Regions from separate parts of the Oceanisphaera submarina genome, predicted to be linked through region 3. Evidence: predicted binding sites of a transcription regulator. Region 3 holds the regulator's gene; each other region holds the start of a gene.

Region 1 (6,010 bases), on a different contig from region 3:
CGCATCCACCCCCTGCACCACGGCGCCGAGTATGGTGCCCTGACAGAAGGTGGCCACCGCCGAGCCGAGAAAGAAGGACTTGTCCCACCAGGGCTTGGAACGGTGCGACTTGAAGCGATATTCAAACGCCACGCCACGAAAAATCAACCCGAGCAGCATGATGATGATGGGGGTATACATGGTCGACAGAATACCCGCATAGGCGGCGGGAAAGGCGGCGAACAGCACTACGCCGCCAAACACCAGCCAGGTTTCGTTGCCGTCCCACACGTGGGAGATGGAGCGCATCATGTGATCGCGCTCGCCTTCGCTCCTGAACCAGGGATAGAGAATGCCGAGGCCGAGGTCGAAACCATCCAGCACCACATACATCAGTACCGCAAAGCCCAGTAACAGGTAATAGAACAGTGCCAGATCCATATCAGTCCTCCACCACTTGGTGTTGCAGTTTCTTCACCCAGGCAAGGGCAAAGCCGGGCGCATTGACGCCAATCATGTGTTGCTCGAGCCGGGCCATGTCCGGCGGGCCCTTGCGGACAAGCTTGGCCATGAAATAGAGATACACACAGAACAGCAGGCTGTAGGTCAACACGAACAGCGTCAGCGAAAACAGGACTCGCTCCGCCGGCAGCGGCGTCACCACCTCAATGGTGCGCACCAGGCCGTGTACCAGCCAGGGCTGGCGGCCCACTTCCGCCACATACCAGCCGGCCAGGGTCGAGATGACACCCGTGGGGATCATCAACGTCATCAGCAGCAGAAAGGGTTTGCTTTCGAAGCGGCCACCACGACGGCGCAACCACAGCCCCCACAAGGCGGCGCCGATCATCAGCATGCCCAGCCCCACCATGACACGGAAGGAATAGAACACCAACGGCACATAGGGCCGTTCGTCGGCGGGCACCGATTTCAGCCCCTGCAGCTCGCCGTCCAGCTCATGGGTCAGGATCAGCGAAGCCAGCTTGGGGATCTTGATTTCGAAGTGGTTGGTCTCATTTTCCATGTCCGGCACCGCAAACAGCAGCAACGGGGCGCCGGCTTCCTTCTCGGGCCAGATGCCTTCCATCGCCGCCACCTTGATCGGCTGATGCTCTTTCACGTTGAGGCCATGAAAATCGCCAACGACCGCCTGCAGCGGCGCCAGCACCAGTGCCGCCCACAACGCCATCGACAAGCCCTTGCGGGCAAATGCCTGCTCCCGGTTCTTGCGCAGGTACCAGGCGCAGACGCCACCGATGACGAAGGTGGCACTGAGCATGGCCGCTAGCAACATGTGTGCCAGCCGATAGGGCATAGAAGGGTTGAAGATCACCTCCATCCAGCTAGCCACCTCGAAGCGACCGTCGATAATCTCGTAGCCTGCCGGTGTCTGCATCCAGGAGTTGGCGGCGATAATCCAGAACGACGAAATCCAGGTACCCACCGCCACCACACAGGTAGCAAAATAGTGCAGTTTTTCACCTACTCGTTGCCAGCCGAACAGCATGACGCCGAGAAAACCGGCCTCCAGGAAGAAGGCGGTCAGCACCTCGTAGGCCAGCAGAGGGCCCAATACCGGACCAACCAGCTCGGAAAAACGGGAGAAGTTAGTGCCAAACTCGTACGACAGCACTATGCCACTGACCACGCCCATGCCGAAGGTAATGGCGAAGGGCTTGATCCAGAACTTGGCCAGCTGGAAGTAAACAGGGTTACGGGTTTTCAGCCACAGGCCTTCCCAGATGGCGATGGCCGTCGCCAGGCCGATGGTGATGGCGGGAAAGATGATGTGAAAGCTGATGGTAAAGGCGAATTGAATCCGCGACAGTATGGCGGCATCGAGTTCCATCTTCTCTCCTTAACGACGTTGAAAGCGGTTAACGGCCGCAGGCAGGGCTGCCAGGATCAGAACAATAAAGATGGCAGAAAATTCCAGTACCAAGGCGGTCATGTTCATAAAATCTATCTCCAAAATGGACTCAATCCGATTGGTTGACCCGAGGGTTGACCTGTTGATTCATAGATAAAGCACAAAGCATGCCATCAATCGGACAAGCTGCAGCCGCCTTGGCCTGGATCAATAAAGTGCCCAAAACTTGCCTCAACTGACAACCAGGTTTACAGTCTTTTCCCACTAAAGTGTCAACGGTGTTTACACGACAGGTTTACACAACCGGGTTTACATGACGGGAAGGCTACATGGCGCTGGATCTGACTTTTGAATTGATGATGCTGCTCACCGGCGGCTGTGCCCTGCTGGTGTCGGCCTGGCTGTTCTGGCGCGCGCGCCGCCGACGCAGCATGAAGGCACTGGCCGGTTTCGGCATCATGATGGCGCTGTGGTGCAGCGGTCATGTGTCGGTGTTTTATGGCTGGGAAGGATTGGGCAAGATGCTGATCCTCGCCAATCCCCTGATGCCCACCTTCTTCCTCGACTTCGCCGTCGGCTTCGTCAATCAGGGGCCGGGGCAAAGACCCTGGCTGGACCGCCTGGCCCGCCGACGCGGCCTCTTCTATCTGGCGGCCTTGCTGGTAATGGGCGCCAGCCTGGCGCTGGGCGGCGGCAATATTATCGCCTTCGGCCCCTTCAGCCATTACTTCGTGTTCAGTGGCGCCGGCTGGTTCAACATCGCCTACACCATCGGCATAGGGGTGCTGGCCCACGCTCTCTTGCTGTGGGGTTGGCGTGTACATCGTGGTAACCGCCGACGTTCCATCGCCGCCATGTTCGCCGCCGGCGCCTGGGGCCTGTGGCTTGCCACCAGCTTCATTTTCCCCTCCCTCGGCCTCTACTGGTATCCCTGGCCCATGCTGCTGTTACCGAGTTATGTGGTCTTGCTGGTGTACGGCGTGGTGCGCTACCAGATGCTGGAGGTCAACGCCTGGGCCAACCGGGCGCTGCTGTGGATACTGATGACGGTGCTGGTGATGGGGCTGATTGCCCTGCTCAGCTCCATGGCCGGTCAGTTTGGCCTGCAGGCGCTGGCCAGCGTGCCCAAGTGGCAGCTATGGCTCTACTCCATGCTGTTGCTGATGCTGGCGCTGGCGTTGTACCGACCGGTCGGCAAGTTGGTGGAGCGGCTGATTTACCCCGGCAGCCGGCTTGACGAGCAGTTGCTGGACACCTGGCTCAATCGCCTGGCCGAGGCCGGACACTGGACCGAGCTGAGCACGGCGGCAGAGCAACTGCTGGCCCGCCAGATGGGTCAGCCGGTGCTGGTACGGCTGCTGTTGAATGGAGACAGCCCCCCCACCGTCGACGGCCCCTGCATTATCTGTCGCCACCAGCACCAGGGCTGGCAATCCCGGCTGCAGGGATTCGAGGATGTCACGCCCGGACTTAGGCTGGCGGCGGAGGTGTTCGCCTCGCTGCTGACCACCCGTTGCAGCCTGCTGGAGCGTTCGCTGCAACTGGCCGAGGCCGAGCGAAAGCGGCTGTCGGAACAACACCTGGTGGAGCTGGGCGGACTGTCTGCGGCCATGGCTCACGAGCTGCGCAACCCGCTCAATATCATTTCCATGGCCTCCGCCGGGCTCGAGCCCGAGCGCAAGGTCATGATCCAGACCCAGCTCAAGCGCGCCGACCGGCTGATCTCGGACATGCTCGCCTACTCCGGCAATATCGGCGTACAACGCCAGCTCATAACGCTGGGCCCCATGCTGGAGAGCCTGCGCCCCCAGTTCGACTGGCAGCACACCCGCTTCGAGTGCGCCCTGGCCGAAGACGCCCGCCTCTGTGCCGATGCCTATCGACTGCAACAGGTGCTGGTCAATCTGATCGACAACGCCCTGGCCTTCGTGCGGAATCAGCCGGACGGTATGATCCGTATCGAGGCCGGTAACAAGCCCGGCATAGTACGGGTGCACAACAACGGCCCCGCTGTGGCCGAGGACATGCTCAGCCACCTGTTTCGTCCCTTCGTCGGCCGACGCAGTGGCGGCAGTGGCCTGGGACTCTCTATCGTACGCCGGATCATGGATGCCCATGGCGGCCGAATTCGTCACCGCAGCGATCTGGGCTGGCCGGTCACCTTCGAACTCTTTTTCCCCGAGGACAGCTCATGTTGAACCCACCCCGCATCCTACTGATTGACGACGAACCCGCCTTTCGCACCCTGAGCTCCCAGTGGCTGGAGTCGGCAGGCTATCAGGTGCAAACAGGCGCCAGCCTGGACGAGCTGAACGCCGGGCTGGCGCACTTCGATGCAGATTTGATCCTGCTCGATCTGTCGCTGCCCCCCCACTTCGATCCGCAGCAGACCCTGGCGGCGCTGCCCCGCTTCATCGACCGGCCGGTAATCATCCTCACCGGTCATGGCGAACGCGAGCTGGCGCTGGAAGCCCTGCGCCAGGGAGCCTGGGATTTTCTGGCCAAGCCCATAGATCCGGACATGCTGGCGGTGGTGGTCAAACGCGCCCTCACCAAGCATCAGCTGGTGCGCGAGCTCAACAGCCTCAAGCACCAACAGGGTAGCCAGCAGGGGCTGGATACCCTGATTGGCGCCTCGCCGTCGATGAACAGCATCCGCGCCCTGGTCAGCCGCATCGCCCCCACCGACGTGCGGGTGCTGGTCACCGGCCCTTCGGGCACCGGCAAGGAAGTGATATCGAAGGCGGTGCACTCGCTCAGCAATCGCGCCGCCGGCCCCTTTATCTCGGTGCACTGCGGGGCCATTCCCGCCGAGTTGCTGGAAAGCGAGCTGTTCGGCCATACCAGAGGTGCCTTTACCGGCGCCGACAAGGCCCGCGACGGCCTGCTCAAGCTGGCCGACGGCGGCACCCTATTTCTGGACGAGATCGGCGAAATGCCGCTGCCGATGCAGGTGAAGCTGTTGCGGGTGCTGCAGGAAGGCAGCTATTACCCGGTGGGCGGCCGCAGCCTGGAAACCATCGACGTGCGGCTGGTATCGGCCACCAACGCGGATCTGCCGGAGAAGGTAAAGACGGGGGAGTTCCGGGAAGACTTGTACTATCGCATCAAGGGCGTGAATATCGATACCCGTCCGCTGGACGACAGACACGAAGATATACCCTTGCTGATCAGCCATTTTCTCGAGCTCCAGACCCGGGACAATAAACAAGCGCCGCTGCACCCGAACACCGCCGCCTTCAACTGGTTTATTCAACGCCGCTGGCCGGGCAACGTGCGCGAACTGAAAAGCGCCCTCGACAGCGTGGCCGCCATCGCCAGAAACGGCGTCATCACCCTGGAAGACATAGCCCTGCTCTACCCAGATGCCCAGCCTGACAGTGAAGCCAGCGCAGCCCAACCCGGTGACAGCCTGGAAGCCCAGGTGCGGGCACTGGAAATCACCCTGATCAGCCAGGCGCTGGCCAAATTCGACCACAACCGTACCCACGCCGCCCAGGCGCTGGGTCTGTCCCGCCAGGGGCTGCTGAAGAAGATAGAGAGGTATGGACTTTAAGCCCCTTTCGGGGAGCCGACAGCATTCCGACACCAGCCCGCAGGGCGAGGGGTTACGGCATGATGGATATTGCTGCTATATTGCGCCATCTTCCAACGTACAAGAGCACCACCGATGGCACTGGACACCTGGCTTATCTTTCTGGCGGCCATGATTGGCCTGTCGCTCACTCCCGGCCCCAACACCTTGCTGGCGCTGACCCACGGCGCCCTCTACGGTCGGCGCAGAACCCTGTTTACCGTGGCCGGCGGCGTCCTCGGCTTTACCATCGTCATCGCCCTGTCGCTGTTCGGTATCGGTGCCTTGCTGCAGGCCTCCGCAACCCTGTTTACCGCCCTGAAAATCATCGGCGGGGCCTACCTGATCTGGCTCGGCATTCAGCTGTGGCGGGCGCCCGCCCCCAGTGCCGATCCTCATGAGCAAGGCAGTTATCGCAGCGGCGGCTCCCTGTTTCGCCAGGGCCTGCTGTCGGCGCTGACCAACCCCAAGGCGGTGCTGTTTTTCGCCGCCTTTCTGCCCCAGTTCATCGACCCGGATCGCGAGCTGTTTACCCAGTTTATGGTGATGGCGGCCACCTTTGCGTTGACCGAGTTCGTGACCGAAGT
Region 2 (6,010 bases), on a different contig from region 3:
TGAGCAGCTGCTTGCCGTGCAGTGTCGAGACGAAGGTCAGGCAGGAGTTCACCGTTTGATAACGGATGTGATCCCCTTCCCGCTCGCCGAGCACCACGGTGCAGGCGCCACAATCGCCGGACGCACACCCTTCCTTGGTACCGGTTTTACCCACACGAGTACGCAGGTAATTGAGCACCGTCATGTTTGGCGAAAGGTCTTGTTCCTCCCGCATCTCCTGGTTAAGCAGAAACTTAATCAAAGCTTGCCTCCTTCAACGAATACACAGCACACATTGCCGACCACCGGAATAGTAGTATCTTCATGTATAATTAAAGTAAAACTTGACCATTGAGTCAACAAAAATTTTACCATCGGATAACCTAAGCCCTGCACAACGTCGTTAATCGATTGTCATCACAGGATATTCATCGATTATGCGTACGGATTACGGAGGCGAGTTTGTTCGCCTTTTATATGAAGTGTAGCGGGAGCGGCGCCGGATAATAGCGGGGAAAAGAAGTCACGACAGAGGGAGAGAGGGACGTCAACACTGGGTGCTGACGTCGGTGGGAGACAGCTCGTCGTCAGACGATTGGCAAGGACCGCACCTCGCAACCCCCGATCACCAGCCGGGTGATCAGCTGGGCGGCCCGTTCGAAGTCCTGATCGTCCAGCTCTTCCTTGCCCAGTGCCATGGTGATCTGCCAATTGAAGTCCGCATAGGTCTGGGTTGAGGACCAGATGGCGAACAGCAGATGATGGGCATCGACCGGTGCCATCAGCCCCTGCCCCATCCAGTCGGTCAGCTTGGCGCTCAGGGTGCGGGTCTGTGCGCTCAAGCGCGCAATGATGTCTTCCGGCAGATGCGGAGCCCCATGCATGATTTCATTGGCAAAGACCTTGGAGGCATAGGGATAGTCTTTCGAAATCATCAGCTTGGATTTGATATAGGCGGTCAGCGCCATGACCGGATCCCGATACTCGATAAAAGGTACCGAAGCCGCCAGAAGAGGCTCGGTGACACTTTCGAGCACGGCGCGATAGAGTTTTTCCTTGCTGCCAAAGTAATAGTAGATATTGGGTTTCGGCAATTCGGCCAGCTCGGCAATGGCGGCGGTCTTGGTGGCGGCGTAACCGTTTTCGGCAAATACACGACTGGCGGCACGGATGATGATTTCTTCGTTTTTAGCTCTGATCCGGGACATACTGATTTTCAGGCTCCAGGCCATAAAATGAAAAGTGATATTGGCTAACCATACCCGAGTTCTGGCTGGAGTTCGGCAGAAAAGTGCAAAAAAAAGCACCCACACAGGTGGGTGCTGAAAATGAGTAACCAAGGTTACCCCTCGACCAAAACAACAGGTTTACTGCACTAACAAAATACTCAGCTACAATCCGCTACCAGATCGGCCAGCTCGACGCCAGCTACAGCACAAGCTTCATCGACATCGGGCTGATCACCGCTGATCCCAACCGCACCCAGAATCTTATTCTGTGCATCCCGGATCAGCACGCCACCGGCTGCCGGAATGATATTGCCGTCTGCCAGAACGTTGACCGCCGAGACAAAGGCCGGTCTGGCTGCTGCCACTTCAGCCAAGCCCCGAGAGCTGCGACCCAGGGCAACGGCGCCCCAGGCTTTTCCGGTGGCAATATCGGGGCGTAACAGGCTGGCTCCATCCTGACGCTGCAGCGACACCAGACGACCGGCATTATCCAGCACGGCGACGGTGAGCGGTGCCGCGGAAATTTCCAATGCATGCTGCAAGGCACCACGTGTGATAATCAGCGCCTGTTCAAGTGTAACTGTACTCATTTACCTGGACTCCCTGTCGACAATAACAATAGAGATTGATTGAATACTAATAAAACACAAAACAAACACAATGTTAAGGTATTTTGTATACTCTTAACGTAAAGGTAATTTATTTATTACTTATTTACCAGTAATAGCCTGAGCCCGGCTCACTCCACGCCATGGCACGTACCTTGCTTTGTATTTGATTTACTGTTGCTATTTCAGACGGGCGTCTGGATTGTGGAGAAGAAGATGCTGGACTTACGACAGATTTCACCGCTTAACTGGTTCATGTGCTGGCTGCTGCTGAGCTCTATCCTGATGACTCTGCTGCCAAACCATCTCTTTTCTGGCGCCTTCGGCCTCTGGCTGAATGACTACCGACTGCTGTTTGTACTGAGCATGGTTGCGTCTGGATCTTATTTTTTATCTCACGCCGCCATCATGCTGTTTCAGCACGTGTTTTATCGCAAGCAGCGCTTGATGCAACAGAAACTGCTGAAGGAATTACTGGATTACCTCGACGCCAGCGAAAAGGCGGTGCTGCGAGAGTTCGTGATCCAGCGTAAAAACGTCATAAAATTGCCGGTAACCGAACCTGCCGTCAAAAATCTGCTGGAACAGGGCATTCTGACCTACGCCTTCGGTGAACCCGGCGAGGCGGGGCTGAATGCCATCAAGCCCTTGATGATCACCATAGCGGCACGGCCTCTGCTTACCTTCAAGGTGCTGGGCCTGAACCCGGCCAACATGACCGAAGAACAAAAAAACCTGATACTCAACAACAGACCCAGGTATGCCTACAAGCAACTGGACAGACACTGATTACGGTTCCTGGTTCTCTTACACAGCCTAAACGCAAAAAAGCCCCAATAAGGGGCTCTTTTGCGGCGGATCAAAGAAGTTTAAGCAACGTCGGTGTTTAAGCGACCTCGTAGTAGAGGTGCGTCTTGGCATTTTCTTCTGCCAGTATGGCCAAGGCAACCGGAATACATTTTCCGCACTGAGAGCCCAGACCGAGTTCCTGTTTCAGATCTCTGAACTCGGTATTGCCCTCTGCCACCGCCGCTTTCAGCTGGCGTTCGGTAATGCCTCTGCACAAACACACATACATCGATAAACCCTCCGCTTCGAGGAAGTAAATCTAAATGATAGCAGTTATCAATGCAAGAAATTATTTGTCGAAAAAAACGACTTTAATCACAGATCCCGGCACCAGACTAGCAACGGAAAACCGACGACAATAACCCAAGTTTGTCTATGCTCCCGAACCTGCCGCCAGAATAAGGCTGTTGCGCGGTCTGACCGGCTAAACACCGATAACCCAAGCCCTCTACTACTTGGTCGATACCGCGTTCAGCCGAGGCGCCAGGGCAGACAAGTCGTAACCGGCACCGGCTGCGAGCCGCACCAACTCCATCGTCGGTTGCCTGCCTGCCTGCGCAAGGGCCCACAGGGTGATAGAGCGCGTTCCGGTACGACAGAAGGCCAGTACAGGCTCCTCTTTGCCGACCAGAGCCTGAGTAAAGGCTGCCACCGCTTCGTCGGTAAACTGGCCGGAAGAAATGGGGATCCAATGCCAGTCGAAGCCTTGCGCTCTCGCCTCGGTGGCCAGCATTTCTGCCGCCGGCTGTCCTTCTGCCTCATCATCGTGCCGGTTGCAGATGAGAGTTCGGTAGCCTGCCGCCTTCAGCTGCGCCAAGTCGGCTTCGGTCACCTGATCGGCAACCGAAAAAGAAGGAGTGACCGTTTTAATATCCATATAGCACCTCTGTGAATAGACCGAACGGTCAGAATGGCAATCACAATAACAGCATGCCGTAAACAAACAGCATTAACATATACTAATATGGTTTGTTTACGGCAAAGCACAAATGAAAAAAGGAGGCCGAAGCCTCCTTTTTCGTGCAATCAAGAAACGTTATTACTTAACGATCTTGGCTACAACGCCGGCACCTACGGTACGGCCACCTTCACGGATGGCGAAACGCAGACCGTCTTCCATCGCGATAGGAGCAATCAGGCTAACAACCATTTTGATGTTGTCGCCAGGCATAACCATTTCAACGCCTTCCGGCAGTTCGATGGTACCGGTCACGTCAGTAGTACGGAAGTAGAACTGGGGACGGTAGCCTTTGAAGAACGGAGTGTGACGACCGCCTTCTTCTTTGGACAGCACGTATACTTCGGATTCGAAGTCGGTGTGCGGGTTGATGGAGCCCGGCTTGGCCAGAACCTGACCACGCTCAACGTCTTCACGCTTGGTACCACGCAACAGAACACCTACGTTCTCACCGGCACGACCTTCGTCCAGCAGCTTACGGAACATTTCAACGCCGGTACAAGTAGTCTTGATGGTATCTTTGATACCAACGATTTCCACTTCTTCACCCACTTTAACGATACCGCGCTCAACACGACCGGTAACAACGGTACCACGGCCCTGGATAGAGAAGACGTCCTCGATCGGCAGCAGGAAAGCACCGTCAACGGCACGCTCGGGCTCGGGGATGTAGGAATCCAGCGCAGCAGCCAGTTCCAGGATCTTCGGTTCCCACTGTGCATCGCCTTCCAGGCCTTTCAGAGCAGAGCCCTGGATAACCGGAATGTCGTCGCCCGGGAAGTCGTACTCGGACAGCAGTTCACGAACTTCCATTTCTACCAGCTCGAGCAGCTCTTCATCGTCAACCATGTCACACTTGTTCATGAACACAACGATGTAAGGTACGCCTACCTGGCGGGCCAGCAGGATGTGCTCACGAGTTTGCGGCATAGGACCATCGGTCGCGGCAACCACCAGGATGGCGCCATCCATCTGAGCCGCACCGGTGATCATGTTTTTCACGTAATCGGCGTGTCCGGGGCAGTCAACGTGTGCGTAGTGACGTGATTCGGTGTCGTACTCGACGTGAGAAGCGGCGATGGTGATACCACGGGCTTTTTCTTCGGGAGCGTTATCGATCTGGTCAAACGCGCGGGCGGCACCGCCAAACTGTTTGGCAAGGACGTTGGTGATGGCAGCGGTCAGGGTGGTTTTACCGTGGTCAACGTGGCCGATAGTACCTACGTTCACGTGCGGTTTGTTACGTTCGAATTTTTCTTTAGACATGCTCGTCCCTCTAACTGGTTGGGTGGTGAGCTCTACCACGCGATTCGCAAGTAGGAAGTATATAACAAAAAAGAATGTGAAGGTGCGGGAGCAAAGAAGTGGTGCTGATACCCGGATTCGAACTGGGGACCTCACCCTTACCAAGGGTGCGCTCTACCAACTGAGCTATATCAGCAACTGGAGCGGGCAGCGGGAATCGAACCCGCATCATCAGCTTGGAAGGCTGAGGTAATAGCCATTATACGATGCCCGCAATACGCTTTACTTTTAACAGCGGTTAGCTGTTTTATTTCGAACCCGTCATGATGGACAGATCCGGAAATGTGGTGGAGGGAGCTGGATTCGAACCAGCGAAGGCTGAGCCGTCAGATTTACAGTCTGATCCCTTTGGCCACTCGGGAACCCCTCCAAATTTTAATGGTGCCGGCACCAAGAGTCGAACTCGGGACCTACTGATTACAAGTCAGTTGCTCTACCAACTGAGCTATGCCGGCACTAGAGCGAGCGGAATTCTAGGGCAAGGCCATGACTCTATGCAACACCTTTGCCGCAAGTTTTTTCAGTTGCGGGTTCAAGCGAACAAAAAAACGACAAAACAATACCATTTTGACGTCGGCATCCCCCGTGACAGCTCGGATCTTAGCCAAACATCGTCATGACAGAGCGGTTCGCGGCTCCGGCTGTAGCCCTTTGCCGTCTTGTTCATCCCCAGACCATGGTGTATCGTCCTCGAGCGACCCACAGGACACGCTCATGACGATAGACAACTATTCCCCCTATCTGGCCTTTTCTCGCGAAACCTGGTCAGAATTGCGCGATGCAGTACATCAGCCCCTGAGCGAAGAGGAACTCAAGCGCCTCCAGGGCATCAACGACAAGGTGTCACTGGCGGAAGTCAGAGACATCTACCTGCCCCTGTCCCGCCTGCTCAACCTCTATATCAAGGCCAAACAGCGCCGCAATCGGGTACTGGATCAGTTTCTCGGTAAAGAACCCCGTCATGTGCCTTATATCATCAGCATCGCCGGTTCGGTCGCGGTGGGCAAGAGCACCACGGCGCGTATTCTCGAGGCGCTGCTCGAACGCTGGCCCCAGCATCCCAGAGTAGCGCTGGTGACCAC
Region 3 (6,010 bases):
TTCATGGCCGCTTCTGCATCCGGCCCTTCGGCGACGACGCGAATGGCGTGCCCCTGGGCGGTTTCCAGCATCAGCAGGCCCATGACGCTGTTGGCCGGGGCTTGTTTTTCCTGATTGCAGACGGTGACGGTGGCATCGAATTGTTGCGTCAACTGCACCAGCTGAATGGCGGCTCGGGCATGGAGACCGAGCTTGTTGACGATTTTCAGATCCCGCTCAATTCTTGTCATGGTGTTTTTCCAGAGTGCGGTGGCGCAGCTGCACGCTTTTCCCCATCTGCCGGAACACCCGCGCAAGCTGCTCGACGATATAAACGGATCTGTGTTTGCCGCCGGTACAGCCGATGGCGACGGTCACGTAGCTGCGGTTGTTGCGTTCCAGGTGTGGCATCCAGGTGACCAGCAGGTTTTCAATCTGCCACAGGTATTTGGTGACCTCGGGCTGGCTGTTCAGGTAGCCGGCGACCGGTTCGTCCTGGCCGGTAAAAGGCCTCAGTTCCGCTATCCAGTGAGGATTGGGCAGGAAGCGGGCATCGAATACGAAATCCGCATCCTGAGAGATACCGTATTTGTAACCGAAGGACTCGAACACCCAGTTCAGCTCGCGTTCCTTCTTGCCGAGAATGCGCGCGCGGATAATTTCGCTCAGATCGTGAATACTGAGATCGGAGGTATCGATACGCAGATCGGCGGCGGAAGACAGGGGCGACAGCAGGTGGGTTTCCTGACGGATGGCTTCGTCCAGGGTCAGGCTGAGACGAGACAGGGGATGCAGCCGGCGGGTGTCGCCGAAGCGGCGAATAAGGGCGGCGTTGTCTGCATCGATGAAGATGCTGGACAGGCTGACTCCTTCCATGGCGCTAACTTCGGCCAGGCAGGCCTCCAGTTTGTCGGCACCGTCGGGCAGGTTGCGTACATCGATACTGACCGCCACCTCGCCGGGCTTGCGTCGACGCATCTGTACCAGCTCGGGCAGCAGCTCGACGGGGAGATTATCGACACAGTAATAGCCCAGATCCTCAAGCACACGCAGGGCTACGGTTTTCCCCGAGCCCGAACGGCCACTGACGATCACCAACTGCATATTGCTCTCCTCAGGAAGAAACCATGATGTTATAGAGCTCGTCATCGCTGCCGGCCTGGCGCAACTGCTTGCAGACCTGCTTGTTACTGAGCTTTTCGGCAATCAATGACAGCGTCTTGAGATGCTGTTTACACTCCTGCTCCGGTACCAGCAGGGCGAACACCAGGCCAACCGGCTGATTGTCGATGGCATCGAACTCTACCGGTTCGGCAAAGGTGAGTAAAACCGCCGTCGCCCGGTTGTCATCGCTGATACGACCATGAGGAATGGCGATACCGTTACCGATACCGGTGCTACCCATTTTTTCCCGGGCCAGCAGGCAGTCAAACAGCTGCTGACTGCTGATGTTGAGGTGCAGGGCGGCCAGCTCGCTGATGATTTCCAGCGCACGTTTTTTGCTCGTGCAGGGGACTGCACTGCGGGTGCAGCCCCTGCTCAGTATGTCGGCGACTTCCATGGTTATTTTTGCTTGAGCTTCTCTTTGTGTTTGATTATTTGGCGATCGAGCTTGTCGATCAAGCCATCGAGGGCGGCGTACATATCGTCATGTTGAGAGTTGGCAAAGATTTCGCCGCCGCTGAGGTGGATTTTAGCTTCGGCAACCTGCTGCAATTTTTCGAGTGTGAGGACGACGTGTACATTGGTAATGTTGTCGAAATGACGCTCCAGTCGGGAAAACTTGCTGTTCACATAGTCACGCAGGGAGTCCGTGATGTCTACATGGTGTCCAGTCAGATTTATTTGCATATCGTCTTCCTTCTAGGTCTGCCTTTACATCAGGCGTTTACGCTGATTGGAAGGGGGGATGGCCAGCGATTCCCTGTACTTGGCGATGGTCCGCCTGGCCACCTGTATCCCCTGTTCGGCCAGCAGCTGGGCAATTTTGCTGTCGCTCAGTGGCTTGGCCGGGTTTTCCGCACCGACCAGTTTCCTGATCAGGGCACGAATTGCCGTCGACGAACATTCTCCACCATCATCGGTACCCACATGGCTGGAGAAAAAATACTTCAGTTCAAACACCCCTCTGGGGGTATGCATGAATTTCTGGGTGGTGACCCGGGAGATGGTGGATTCGTGCATTTCCACCGCCTCGGCCACATCATTCAGCACCATCGGCTTCATGGCCTCGGGCCCATACTCAAAGAATGCCTGTTGTTGTTCCACAATACAATTGGCAACCTTGAGCAGGGTCTCATTTCGACTCTCGAGACTCTTGATAAACCACTTGGCGTCCTGCAAGTGGTTGCGGATAAACTGGCCGTCTTCGCTGTTTCTGGGTTGGCGGGCCATGGCGGCATAGGTCTGGTTCAGCCTGACCTTGGGCATGGCTTCCGGGTTGAGTTCGGCGACCCAGCCACCCTGTCGCTTGGTGACCACCACGTCCGGAATCACATATTCGGAGCTGCTCTGAAGCACGCTGTTACCCGGTCTGGGCTCCAGCTGCTGGATCAGGGACAGTACTTCCCTGAGCTCTTCTTCTTTCAGTCTGGTCTTGCGTTGCAGGCTGCGGTAGTCCCGGGTGCCGAGCAGATCCATGTGCCGGTCAATGACGAGACGGGCCTCGTTCAGCCAGGGAGTGTCGGCGGGAAAAGGGTCCAGCTGAATGCGCAGGCATTCCTGCACGCTGCGGGCGGCGACGCCGATAGGGTCGAAATGCTGGATGCGCTTCAGCACCGCCTCCACTTCATCTGCTTCTATCTCCTGTTCGCCGCCGGAGACGGCGGTGAGGATATCCTCCAGACCCTGAGTCAGGTAGCCGGCATCATCGATGGCGTCGATAATGGCCAGTGCTATGGCCTGATCGGTCTCGCTGAAAGGGGTCAGTTGCATCTGCCACAGCAGGTAATCCTGCAGCGTTTCCGTGGTTTCTCCCTGGTAGACGGTATCCTCCATGCCTTCGGGAAGGCCGCCGTTCCCGGCGCTGCCGGTTGAGGTGGTATAGATATCGTCCCAGTGGGTGTCCATCGGCAGTTCGTCGGACAGCTGATTCTGCTCCATGGCGGTATCGGCGGCCATCTGCTCGTCGTTGCCGCCGTCGGCCACCTCGATGCTGTCCGGCTCTTCCTGTTCCAGCAGGGGGTTGCTTTCCAGGGCCAGCTGAATTTCCTGTTGCAGTTCCAGGCTCGACAGTTGCAGCAGACGAATGGCCTGTTGCAACTGGGGGGTCATGGTCAGCTGCTGTCCCATACGTAACTGAAGAGTTGGCTTCATCGTTGGTAAAGTCCTTCTATATCAACCGCATGGGGCTCCAGCGGGTCAGCTTAGAGGCTGAATTGTTCACCCAGATAGACTTTCTTGACCTGCTCGTTCGCGAGGATTTCGGCCGGGGTGCCGGCGGCGATACGATGACCATGACTGACAATGTAGGCCCGCTCGCAGACGTCCAGCGTCTCGCGCACGTTGTGATCGGTGATCAGCACCCCCAGGCCTCTATCGCGCAGGTGCAGAATGATTTTCTTGATGTCGATTACCGAGATGGGATCGACTCCGGCGAAGGGTTCATCCAGCAGTATGAAGCGCGGATCGGCCGCCAGTGCGCGGGCAATTTCCACCCGTCGGCGTTCACCACCTGACAGACTCATACCGGCACTGTCGCGGATATGGGTGATATTGAACTCTTCCAGCAGCTGCTCCATTTTCTCGTCGCGGCCGGCGGCGTCCAGATCCTTGCGGGTTTCGAGTACCGCCATTAAGTTGTCGGCTACGCTCAGACGCCGAAAAATGGAGGCTTCCTGGGGCAGATAACCGATACCGGCGCGGGCTCGCACATGCATCGGCTGATAGCTGATGTCCTGCTCGTCGATGGTGATGCTGCCGGCGTCGCGCTGTACCAGGCCCACTATCATGTAGAAAGAGGTGGTCTTGCCGGCCCCGTTGGGGCCGAGCAGGCCGACGATCTGGCCGGTATTGACGGTCAGGCTGACATCGGCCACTACCTGACGGCCCTTGTAACTCTTCTGCAGCCCGCGGGCTTTCAGTGTTGCCATGATCAGTTCTGTATCTCTTTTTTATTCATGTCCTGCAGCTGTTCAGGCAGAAAAATGGTGGTAACGCGGTCTGCTCCACCCTGGCTTTCGGCTTCCATCTGTTCCTTGTCGATATGGTAGCGAATACGATAGCCGGTCACGATATTGTCGTTCTGCTTCAGCTTCGCCTCCTTCAATAGGGTGAGGGTGCGTGCCTTCATATCGTAGTGGATCTCCCGGGCCTCGGCCTTGACCGGCTGGCCGTTGTCCAGCACCTGGTAGTAGGTGGCTGGCGCGCCGTGGGCGGTCATCGATTGCAGACCCTGTTCGGTGCGGATCACCACCAGTCTGTCGGCTCGCACATCCATGGTGCCCTGTTTGACCACGACCCGCTCGCTGAAGGTCACCTTGTTGTCGGCCAGCTCCACCAGCTGGCGACCGGCATCTATGGTTACCGGCTGGCTGAAATCAGCCTCTTTGGCCTCGGCCAGGCTCAGGCTCAGGGCCAGCAGGCCGCCGATGCTAAGGAGTAAAGTAGGTTGCCCGGGTTTCATGCAGTAATTCCACTGTTTGTTGATCAAGCTTGCCCAACAGCCCCTGGCCCTGGGCCCGGAAAGTTGGGCTGTTCAGCTGTACATCCCGGTTGGAACGCAGCTGGTTTTTAATAAAATCCAGTTCCAGGTATTCGGTGGTCAGGGTTTTCACCAGGGCATCGGGTTGCAGCCCCCGGCCGACCACGGTGCCGTTCAATACCGCGTTATCGTTGGTATTGATCATGCCCTCATCACCGCTCAACTGCCATTGGGGCTGGCCATCGGGCGAATAAAGCAAGATAACAGGTTTTTCCATCAGGGTCATGGCCAGCGGCTCGTAGTACTCCGCATATTCAGCATCCAGTCCGCGGTAGGGCAGACCCAGCTGGTTGTACTGCACGCTGCTCAGGTTTTTGGCGATAAAGTCTGGCTGATAATCCTGCTGGTTGACGGGGGCGTCGGTGACCGGCCTGAACCACTGCCAGCAGACAAGGGCGACCAGGAAGAGGCCGCCAAACCACCAGGTTTGGCGGCTCACAGGCTCATGCCCCTGGCCTGTTCCAGCTCGCCCCGGGCGTCGAGCAGCAGATCGCAGAGCTCGCGCACTGCGCCTCGGCCGCCCTCGATGCGGGTAATATAATCGGCCTGCCGTAGTACCAGCGGATGAGCATCGGCCACAGCTACACCCAGACCGCAGTCCAGCATCACCGGCAAATCGACCACATCGTCGCCGATATAGGCGACCTGCTCCGGCCTCAGCTTGAGGGTCTCCAGCAGGGCCCGATAGCTGTGAATCTTGTCGCTCTGGCCCTGATAGACGTGGGTGACCCCGAGCGAGGCCATGCGTTCGCTGACGATGCGGGAGTTGCGGCCTGTGATCACCGCCACCTGGATGCCGGCGTTGAGCAGCGCCTTGATACCGAAACCGTCTTTGGTGCAAAAGCTCTTGTATTCTTCACCCTGGTTGCCGAGATAGATCAGGCCGTCGGACAGCACGCCGTCCACATCGCAGATCAGCAGTGTTATGTCGGCCATCCGTCGCCAGATGTCGCTGGTTACCGGACCGTAAAGGCTTGCTTGTTCCATCAGATCACCCCCGCTCGTAACAGGTCGTGCATATTGAAGGCGCCCACCGGGTGCTGTTGTTCATCTACCACCAGCAGGCCGCTTATTTTCTTCTCTTCCATCAGTTTGACCGCTTCCGCCACCAGCATATTGGCGTGCGCCGTGGTGCAGCTGCGGGTCATGACCTGGCCGATGGAAGTGTGGTGTAGATCGATTTTATGATCCAGGGTGCGGCGCAGATCACCATCGGTATAGATTCCCACCAGTTTCTGCTGGTCATCGACCACGGCGGTAAAGCCCAGGCCGGTACGGCCAATTTCCAGCAGCGCGTCGATAATCAGCGTATCGAGCCCGACCCGGGGC

The links. The regulator sigma-54, encoded in region 3, starts transcription at its own class of promoters, with help from an activator protein. The targets are predictions, from matches to a motif close to TGGCACNGTTTTNGCTT.
Region 1: a site for sigma-54 is predicted at 2,006-2,022, ahead of ACLEIV_RS09460 (cytochrome ubiquinol oxidase subunit I). Genes of this name have one in related genera too.
Region 2: a site for sigma-54 is predicted at 1,961-1,977, ahead of ACLEIV_RS04325 (superinfection exclusion B family protein). Genes of this name have one in related genera too.

Annotation. Positions count from the first base shown of each region.
Region 1 covers NZ_JBKGFN010000008.1:57,806-63,815, forward strand. The annotation lists gene cydB (cytochrome d ubiquinol oxidase subunit II) at 1-420, opposite strand, end outside; gene ACLEIV_RS09460 (cytochrome ubiquinol oxidase subunit I) at 422-1,828, opposite strand; gene ACLEIV_RS09465 (ATP-binding protein) at 2,179-4,047, shown strand; gene ACLEIV_RS09470 (sigma-54-dependent transcriptional regulator) at 4,041-5,405, shown strand; gene ACLEIV_RS09475 (LysE family translocator) at 5,520-6,010, shown strand, end outside.
Region 2 covers NZ_JBKGFN010000003.1:40,612-46,621, reverse strand. The annotation lists gene xdhA (xanthine dehydrogenase small subunit) at 1-241, opposite strand, end outside; gene ACLEIV_RS04335 (TetR/AcrR family transcriptional regulator) at 567-1,187, opposite strand; gene ACLEIV_RS04330 (GlcG/HbpS family heme-binding protein) at 1,367-1,798, opposite strand; gene ACLEIV_RS04325 (superinfection exclusion B family protein) at 2,033-2,605, shown strand; gene ACLEIV_RS04320 (bacterioferritin-associated ferredoxin) at 2,703-2,894, opposite strand; gene ACLEIV_RS04315 (protein tyrosine phosphatase family protein) at 3,117-3,542, opposite strand; gene tuf (elongation factor Tu) at 3,705-4,889, opposite strand; tRNA gene ACLEIV_RS04305 (tRNA-Thr) at 4,989-5,064, opposite strand; tRNA gene ACLEIV_RS04300 (tRNA-Gly) at 5,068-5,142, opposite strand; tRNA gene ACLEIV_RS04295 (tRNA-Tyr) at 5,214-5,298, opposite strand; tRNA gene ACLEIV_RS04290 (tRNA-Thr) at 5,308-5,383, opposite strand; gene coaA (type I pantothenate kinase) at 5,643-6,010, shown strand, end outside.
Region 3 covers NZ_JBKGFN010000011.1:45,470-51,479, forward strand. The annotation lists gene ACLEIV_RS11580 (HPr family phosphocarrier protein) at 1-230, opposite strand, end outside; gene rapZ (RNase adapter RapZ) at 217-1,083, opposite strand; gene ptsN (PTS IIA-like nitrogen regulatory protein PtsN) at 1,094-1,540, opposite strand; gene hpf (ribosome hibernation promoting factor) at 1,543-1,830, opposite strand; gene ACLEIV_RS11600 (RNA polymerase factor sigma-54) at 1,855-3,294, opposite strand; gene lptB (LPS export ABC transporter ATP-binding protein) at 3,345-4,070, opposite strand; gene lptA (lipopolysaccharide transport periplasmic protein LptA) at 4,073-4,603, opposite strand; gene lptC (LPS export ABC transporter periplasmic protein LptC) at 4,572-5,120, opposite strand; gene kdsC (3-deoxy-manno-octulosonate-8-phosphatase KdsC) at 5,117-5,668, opposite strand; gene ACLEIV_RS11625 (KpsF/GutQ family sugar-phosphate isomerase) at 5,668-6,010, opposite strand, start outside.